DNA from 2 places in the Streptomyces sp. AMJ-169 genome. Region 2 is predicted to be linked to the other one. Evidence: riboswitches for the same ligand, from Rfam matches in the RefSeq annotation. Region 2 holds a riboswitch; the other holds the start of a gene.
What was found. A riboswitch is a leader RNA that binds a small molecule or an ion and turns the genes downstream of it on or off. The one in region 2 is predicted to bind S-adenosylmethionine.

Region 1 (4,205 bases), on a different contig from region 2:
AACACCGGCTCCAGCGGCGTCTGGTAGAGCAGGTGGTGCACGAACCAGAGGACCGAGTTGGCGATGCCGTTGTAGGCGTCGGCGTGCACGTCGGCCGGGATGTCGAGCATGAGGGTGCCGGGTTCGCGGACCCCGCGCCGTACGGCGGTGCGGTCGGCCTCGGAGAGGGCGGAGCAGACCCACAGGGCGCCGGCCTCGGGACCGATGGCGGAGAGCCCGGAGACCAGGCCCCCGCCGCCGCGCCGGGCACTGAGCGAGCCGTCGTCCAGCAGGTCGTACGAGACGGGTCCCCGATTGGAGGCGACCAGCACAGCGGAAGCAGCCATACGCCTGAACCTAGCCAGGGCCTGCGGCGCTCAAACCAGGAAACCGGGGGCCGCTGCCGTTGCGGGGTGCGGCTCGGAGGCGGCTGGTCGGCGCCCACCCGGCGGAGCCGCACCTCGGCACAGCCCCGCGCCCCCTGAGGTCCGTCAGCCTCACGCCAGTCCTTACGCCGCCTTCCGCTCCGCGTACTCCTCGATCTCCAGCACCGGCGGCCTCTCCTCCGTGTCCACCGAATACGTCCGCGCCTCGAACCCCGCCTCGCCCCGCTCGAACTGGGTCAGCGACGGGCGGATCAAGTGGCCCCTCGCCAGCCGGAGTTGAGCGGTCCGATAAATTTCCGCCGACATCCTTCCCAGGGCCTGGCCGTCCTGGTGGCGGTGTTTCCTCACGCCTACGTCCACCTGGGCCAGCGAGTCGAGGCCCACCAAGTGCAGTGCGTCCACCAGCATTCCCAGTTCCACGCCGTAGCCGACCGGGAACGGGAGCCGTTCCAGGAGGCTGCGCCTTGCCGCGTACTCGCCGCCCAACGGCTGGACGAAACCCGCCAGTTGAGGCCAGTGCATGTTCAGCAGCGGGCGGGCCATCAGTTCCGTGACCCGGCCGCCCTGGCCCGCCGCGCCGGCGAGGGGGCGGTCGTACATGCCCTTCACCAGGGACACCCCGGGGTCGGTCAGCAGGGGGCCCACGATGCCCGTCACGAAGTCGGAGGAGAAGTCCCGCAGGTCCGCGTCGATGAAGCAGACCACATCACCGCTGGTCACGAAGAGTGAGCGCCACAGGACCTCGCCCTTGCCCCGGACCGTGGGGATGCGGGGGAGGACCGAGTCGCGCGCGACCACCCGCGCGCCGGCCCGCGCCGCCACCTCCGCCGTGCGGTCGGTCGAGCCGGAGTCGAGGACGACGAGTTCGTCGACGAGGGGCACCTGCCGCATCAAGTCGTGCCGGATTATCGAGACGATGTCCCCTACCGTCGACTCCTCGTTCAGCGCGGGCAGGACCACCGACACCGACAGCCCTGCCGCCCGCTTCGCCGCGAGGACGCGGTGCAGGGGGCGGTCGGACAACGACCATGTACGGGTCGCCAGCCAGCGCTCGACTTCTTGCAGCACAGTCAGCGGCTCCTCACTGTCACGGTCACACTGCGACGTGTGATCCATCTCGCGGTTCGGACGACTATCTCAACTGTCCTGTGCTTCGGTTACAGTCTTGAACAACGCTGGTGACCATCGCATGTCGACGGTCGCGGATCGTATGTTCATACCGCTCAGCCTGCGTTCGACAACTTCATACCGCTCATCCAGAGGGGCAGAGGGATACGGCCCGATGAAGCCCCGGCAACCCTCCAGCCGGTCTCGCGCACGCGCGCCGAGGCTCCCGGCTAGGGAAGGTGCCAAATCCGTCTCACGGCGAGATGCGTCGTGAGGAAGATGAGGAGAAAGGGCCTCCCCTCCCATGGCTGTGCAGACCATCGCCGAGCAGCGGACCGGTACAGAGAAGACCGTCGACCTCGGACCTGCCTCCGCCCTCAGCTGCCGCGAATGCGGCCACCGCGTCCCCCTCGGCCCGTCCTTCGCCTGCGAAGAGTGCTTCGGCCCGCTGGAGATCGCCTACGACTTCTCCGCCTACGACGCCGAGGAACTGCGGGCCCGCATCGCCGCCGGGCCGGCCAACATCTGGCGTTACGCCCCCCTCCTGCCCGTCCCCGCGGACGTCGCCGACAAGCCGAACCTGAACCCGGGCTGGACCAAGCTCGTCCGCGCCGACCGGCTCGCGGCGGAACTCGGGGTCGCCGAGGGCAGGCTCTTCATCAAGGACGACTCCGGCAACCCGACCCACTCCTTCAAGGACCGGGTCGTCGCACAGGCGCTCGAAGCGGCGCGCGCGTTCGGGTTCACCACCCTCTCGTGCTCCTCCACCGGCAACCTCGCCGGAGCCGTCGGCGCCGCCGCCGCCCGCGCGGGCCTGAACTCCTGCGTGTTCATCCCGCACGACCTGGAGCAGGGCAAGGTCGTCATGGCGGCCGTCTACGGCGGTCAGCTGGTCGGCATCGAGGGCAACTACGACGACGTCAACCGCTTCTGTTCGGAGCTGATCGGCGACTCGGCGGGCGAGGGCTGGGGGTTCGTCAACGTCAACCTGCGGCCCTACTACGCCGAGGGCTCCAAGACGCTCGCGTACGAGATCGCCGAGCAGCTGGGCTGGGAGCTGCCCGACCAGCTCGTCGTCCCCATCGCCTCCGGCTCGCAGCTCACGAAGATCGACAAGGGGCTCCAGGAGCTGATCAAGCTGGGGCTGGTCGCGGACAAGCCGTACAAGATCTTCGGGGCGCAGGCCGAGGGGTGCTCGCCCGTCTCCGTCGCGTACAAGGCGGGGCACGACGTCGTCCGGCCGCAGAAGCCGGACACCATCGCCAAGTCGCTGGCCATCGGGAATCCGGCGGACGGGCCGTACGTGCTCGACATCGCGCGGCGGACCGGGGGCGCGGTCGAGGACGTCACCGACGCGGAGATCGTGGACGCGATCAAGGTGCTGGCGCGGACCGAGGGGATCTTCGCGGAGACCGCCGGGGGCGTGACCGTAGGGGTCACTCGCAAGTTGATCGAGAACGGGCTCCTCGACCCGGCGCTGACGACCGTCGTCCTCAACACCGGTGACGGGCTCAAGACCCTCGACGCGGTGGCCGGCACCGGTCTGACCGCGACCATCCGTCCGACCCTGGACTCCTTCCGAGAGGCTGGCCTCGCATGAGCGTGACCGTTCGTATCCCGACCATCCTGCGTACGTACACCGGCGGCGTCGCCGAGGTGAGCGCCGAGGGCGGGACCCTCGGGGAGGTCATCGCCGACCTGGAGAAGAACCACACGGGGATCGCGGCGCGGGTCCTGGACGACCAGGGCAAGCTGCGGCGGTTCGTGAACGTGTACGTCAACGACGACGACGTGCGGTTCGAGCAGGGTCTTGAGACGGCGACGCCGGACGGCGCCGGGGTCTCGATCATCCCGGCCGTCGCGGGTGGCTGACTTAATGTCGTTACCAACGGGTAGTAACCGTCGGTAACTGCCATTACTGAATGTTCATCGAATTGCCCTCTCCTGGTTCGAAACGGAGGGGGCAATTCTGTGTGGTTAGGCGCTGTAAGGTTGGGTAACGCGCCTTGGCTCTCCCGGTGAGCGCCCGATAAGAAATAGCCAAAGTGGCTGTCGCGGGTGCGGCATTCGCGGCCTTTGCCCGGCCCGGATTGCCCTGAATTCAGTGGAATTCTCACCACATTCCGGATCGGATCCGTCCAGAATTCTCGTCGGATTGACCTGTTGCGGACGGCAGTGGGGCGGATACATTCAGCGGCGGTCGACGCGTTCCGGCGCACGCCCCCAGTCATTGGGGGGTGAGGTCTGACCCGGATCCGCGAAGTGCGGATCTGTGCAAGGGCCAGTAATAGGGGAGTTAGGCATGGCTCAGGGCACCGTCAAGTGGTTCAACGCGGAGAAGGGCTACGGCTTCATCGCGGTCGACGGTGGTGCGGACGTCTTCGTCCACTACAGCGCGATTCAGATGGACGGGTACCGCACCCTCGAAGAGGGCCAGCGCGTCGAGTTCGAGATCTCGCAGGGTCAGAAAGGCCCGCAGGCCGACATGGTTCGCCTCACCGCCTGAAGATTTTCTGTACACCGTTTCCGGCACGTCGAAGGGCCCGCGTCTGTCCAGGACGCGGGCCCTTCGACGTGCCCGCGCGGGGGGTCCGCCGGGGTCCGGGCGAGGGGAGGGTGTCTTGCACTCTCGGGGGTCGAGTGCTAATCATTGGCGTTAGCACTCTGAAGGTGAGAGTGCTACGAAGGACCGAGTCGGTGAGGCTCGCGGCCGGGCGGGGCAAGGAACCGTCC
Region 2 (4,205 bases):
CGGCGGCGGGCAGGGCGGTCACCCGGCCCGCGGCGCCGGTGACGTACGGACTGATCGCGGCGTGCTGCCTGGTCTTCGTGATCGGCCCGGCGTCGGGCCTCAATCCCGGGTACGGCCGCGGGGACGCGCTGCTCACGGCGCAGCAGGCCTACTTCCACCGCTGGGGCGTCGTGCCGGACGAACTCTTCGAGGGCTCCGCGCGGGCCGCGCTGACCCCGCTGACCGCGCTGTTCGTGCACGGGAGCTGGGTGCATCTGCTGGGGAACATGCTCTTCCTCTACGTCTTCGGGGCGCTGGCCGAGGAGCGCGTGGGACGGCTGGAGTTCGGCCTCTTCTACACCGGGTGCGGCTGCCTCGCCCTGCTGGGGTACGCCGCCGCCAACGCGTCGTCCGCGCAGTCCCTCGTGGGGGCGTCGGGGGCGATCTCGGCGGTCCTCGGAGCGTTTCTGTATCTGTTCCCCAGGGCCCGCGTCACCAGTCTCCTGCCGTTCCTGTTCTTTCTCCCGTTGCGCTTCCCCGCCTGGCTCGTGCTGCCGTTCTGGGCGGCCCTCCAGTGGATCGCCGCCGGACGCGCCACCGGGGACGGCCCTGGGGTCGCCTATCTGGCCCACGTCGTGGGCTTCTTCCTGGGCTTCGGCTACGCGTGGGCGCGTTTTCGCCGTACGACTACAGTTGGGGCCGCCCCAGCACCCGCCCCCGAGGGAGAGCAGCAGCCGTGATCACCGCGATCGTCCTGATCAAGACCAGCGTGGACCGGATTCCGGAGATCGCGGAGCGGATCGCTTCGCTGGAGAGCGTGAGCGAGGTGTTCTCGGTGACCGGGACGTACGACCTCATCGCGATGGTCCGGGTGCGCGAGCACGAGGAGCTGGCCGACGTCATCCCCGGGAAGATCAGCAGGATTCCCGGGGTGGAGGCGACGGACACGCACGTGGCGTTCCGGACGTACTCGCAGCACGACCTGGAGGCGGCGTTCGCGATCGGGCTGGACTCTTAAGCTTTCAAGCCGCCGCGGTCTCAAGAAGCCGGCACGCAGCGGCCGTTCTCCGTGCGGTACGTCCAGCGCGCCCCGTTCGCGACCAGCTCCCGCACCGCCGTCACGAACCGCTCGACGTGCTCGTCCGGCGTCCCCGCGCCGAAGCTGACGCGGAGCGCGTTCAGGGACGTCGACTCGCCGCACTCGCCCGCCGGTGCGGCGTTCGCGCCCAGCAGGGTGTGCACCAGCGGGTGGGCGCAGAACAGGCCGTCGCGGACGCCGATGCCGTACTCGGCGGAGAGGGCGGCGGCGAAGTGGGAGCTGTTCCAGCCGTCGACGACGAAGGAGATGACGCCGACGCGGGGGGCGTCGTCGCCGAAGAGGGACAGGACGCGGACCTCGGGCACGGCGGCGAGGCCGTCGCGGACGGCGGCGATCAGCTGGCGCTCACGGGCGACCAGGCGGTCGAAGCCGGCCTCGGTGAGCGCCTCGCAGGCGGAGGCGACCGCGTAGGCGCCGATCACGTTCGGGGACCCCGCCTCGTGCCGGGCGGCGCTGTCGTGCCACTCGACCTCCACTCCCCCGTCGGCCCGCCGCCCCACGGTCCGGCTCGCCCCGCCGCCCGCGAGGTACGGCTCCGCCGCGCGCAGCCAGTCCGCGCGGCCGGCCAGGACCCCGGCGCCGAAGGGGGCGTACAGCTTGTGCCCGGAGAAGGCGACCCAGTCGACGTCCAGGTCGCGCACGCTCACCGGGTGGTGCGGGGCGAGCTGGGCGGCGTCCAGGACGATCCGGGCGCCGTGCGCGTGCGCGGTCGCCGCGAGTTCGCGGACCGGCCACAGCTCGCCGGTGACGTTGGAGGCGCCGGTGACGCACAGCAGCGCCGGGCCGTCCGTGTCCCGCGCGGCGAGCGCCCGCGCGAACGTCTCGACCGCCTGCTCCGGGGTGCGGGGCGCGTCCAGGCAGGTGACCTGGGCGTCCTTCCAGGGGAGCAGGGAGGCGTGGTGCTCGGTCTCGAAGACGTACACCTGGCAGTCCGCCGGGACCGCCCTGGCCAGCAGGTTCAGGGAGTCGGTGGTGGAGCGGGTGAAGACCAGGTCGTCGTCCTCGCGGCAGTCCAGGAACCGCGCGACCGTCCTGCGGGCGTTCTCGAAGAGGTCGGTGGACAGCTGCGAGAGGTAGCCGGCGCCGCGGTGGACGCTGCCGTAGTAGGGGGCGTACGCGGCGACGTCGTCCCACACCCGCTTCAGCGCCGGGGCGCTGGCGGCGTAGTCGAGGGCCGCATAAGTGACCTCGCCGCCGGTGACCAGCGGGACGGTGACATCTGCCCCCAGAACGGCCAGGGGGGCACAAAGCGACGGGGCGGGGGCAAGGGTGGGCGCAGACATGGCGAAGCTCCGTGAGGAAGGGCAGGACAAACCGAGGGGAGCCCCGGGAAGGGAGTCCTGCTGAGGGGGAGAGAAGAGGGTGCGCGGAGGCGGGGCTCTTCGGCCCTATCGCATTCGCTTGCTCACGGAAGGCTCCTCGACGACCAGGACCCCTGGGTGTCGGGAGGGGCCCGCGCTTGCCGTGGACCTCGCTGCCCACGGCCTGGTCTTCACCCGGGGCACCCCGCCACGGACGGAGGGTTGCCGGACAGTCGGCCGGGGCCTCATGACTGTCACTCATGACCTGGTGCAAGAAAGTACGTGAAGTGATCGCCGCCCCGCAACCCGTGTCCGGATCGCGGGACAGCGCCCATAAGAAGCCCTACTTGTTGGTCGCCGCCACCCAGCGCTCCAGCACCCGCTTCGCCGCCCCCGAGTCGATCGACTCGGCCGCCTTCGCCATCCCGGCGGACAGCTGCTCGGCGAGGGAGGCGTCCGTCGGGTCCAGCGCGACCAGCGCCGCCGCCGAGTTGAGCAGCACCGCGTCCCGCACCGCCCCCCTCTCCCCGTCCAGCAGCCTGCGCGCGACCTCCGCGTTGTACGCCGGGTCGCCGCCCCGCAGCGCCTCCACGGGGACCAGCTCCAGGCCCACCGAACGCGGGTCGAAGCTCTCCTCGGTGACCTTGCCGTCGCGGACCGTCCAGACCCGGGACGTCGACGTCGTCGTCAGCTCGTCGAGGCCGTCGTCGCCCCGGAAGACCAGCGACGAGTTGCCCCGGTCGGCGAGGACGCCCGCGATGATCGGGGCCAGGCGGGGGTCGGCGACGCCGATCGCCTGGGACTTCACCCGCGCGGGGTTGGTCAGCGGGCCGAGCGCGTTGAAGACCGTACGGATGCCCAACTGGCCGCGCGCGGCGGCCACATGGCGCAGCGCCGGGTGGAACTTCACCGCGAAGCAGAACGTGATCCCGGCCTCCTCCGCGACCTGCGCCACCCGCCGGGGGGTGAGGTCCAGGTTGACGCCCAGCTTCTCCAGGACGTCCGAGGAGCCCGACGCCGAAGACGCGGCCCGGTTGCCGTGCTTGACGACCTTCGCGCCGGTGCCGGCCACCACCAGCGCCGACATCGTGGAGATGTTCACCGTCCGCGCGCCGTCGCCGCCGGTCCCGACGATGTCGACGGTACGGCCGCTCACCTCGATGGTGTTGGCGTGCTCGTACATCGCGCGGACGACGCCGGTGATCTCCTCCACCGTCTCGCCCTTGGCCCGCAGCGCCACCACGAACCCGGCGATCTGCGCGTCCGTCGCCTCGCCGCGCATGATGCGGTCCATCGCCCACGCGGTCGCGTCCGCGCTCTGGTCCTGGCCGGACAGGAGGGCGTTCAGTACCTCGGGCCAGGAACGGGCCGCCGCGGTGTCGCCTCCGGCGGGGGTCACAGCGCTCATACGGCCGCTCCTGAATGTCGTCGAGAATGTCGCGTATGCATCGGGTGCATTTGCAGCACCCACCCTATCCAGCCAGAAGCATGACGAAGGCCCCGTCCTCCCCCAAGCTCCAAAGAGCAGGGGGGACCCCCAGCGGACGAGGCCTTTGTGTGGCGACAGACTATGGATCAGTGGTGGCCGTGGCCGCTCGTGATCTCCTTGTACTCATCGGCGGTCGGCTTCGCGATCTGCGACTCCTCGCCGTAGTAGGCCTCGCTGAGCTTGGCGCGCAGCTTCTCCGCGCCCTTCACCTTGCGCTGGACGCCGTTCTCGTCGGTGCCCGCACCGACGGCGACCGGCTCGTACTGCTCGTGCGCGGTGAGGGTGTGCAGCTGCTCCTGGGTGAGCGGCTCGTGGATCTCGATGAACTCACCGTGCG

Region 1: it holds a riboswitch for S-adenosylmethionine, as region 2 does, so the genes downstream of both, thrC (threonine synthase) here and ACYUD3_RS17780 (aminotransferase class V-fold PLP-dependent enzyme) in region 2, are expected to answer to the same signal.

Annotation. Positions count from the first base shown of each region.
Region 1 covers NZ_JBVLTJ010000023.1:11,769-15,973, forward strand. The annotation lists gene ACYUD3_RS35900 (alpha,alpha-trehalose-phosphate synthase (UDP-forming)) at 1-326, opposite strand, end outside; gene ACYUD3_RS35905 (glucosyl-3-phosphoglycerate synthase) at 489-1,433, opposite strand; SAM riboswitch class I at 1,615-1,758, shown strand; gene thrC (threonine synthase) at 1,777-3,072, shown strand; gene ACYUD3_RS35915 (MoaD/ThiS family protein) at 3,069-3,344, shown strand; gene ACYUD3_RS35920 (cold-shock protein) at 3,775-3,978, shown strand.
Region 2 covers NZ_JBVLTJ010000006.1:386,900-391,104, forward strand. The annotation lists gene ACYUD3_RS17770 (rhomboid family intramembrane serine protease) at 1-719, shown strand, start outside; gene ACYUD3_RS17775 (Lrp/AsnC family transcriptional regulator) at 716-997, shown strand; gene ACYUD3_RS17780 (aminotransferase class V-fold PLP-dependent enzyme) at 1,018-2,361, opposite strand; SAM riboswitch class IV at 2,529-2,645, opposite strand; gene trpD (anthranilate phosphoribosyltransferase) at 2,723-3,787, opposite strand; gene qcrB (cytochrome bc1 complex cytochrome b subunit) at 3,955-4,205, opposite strand, start outside.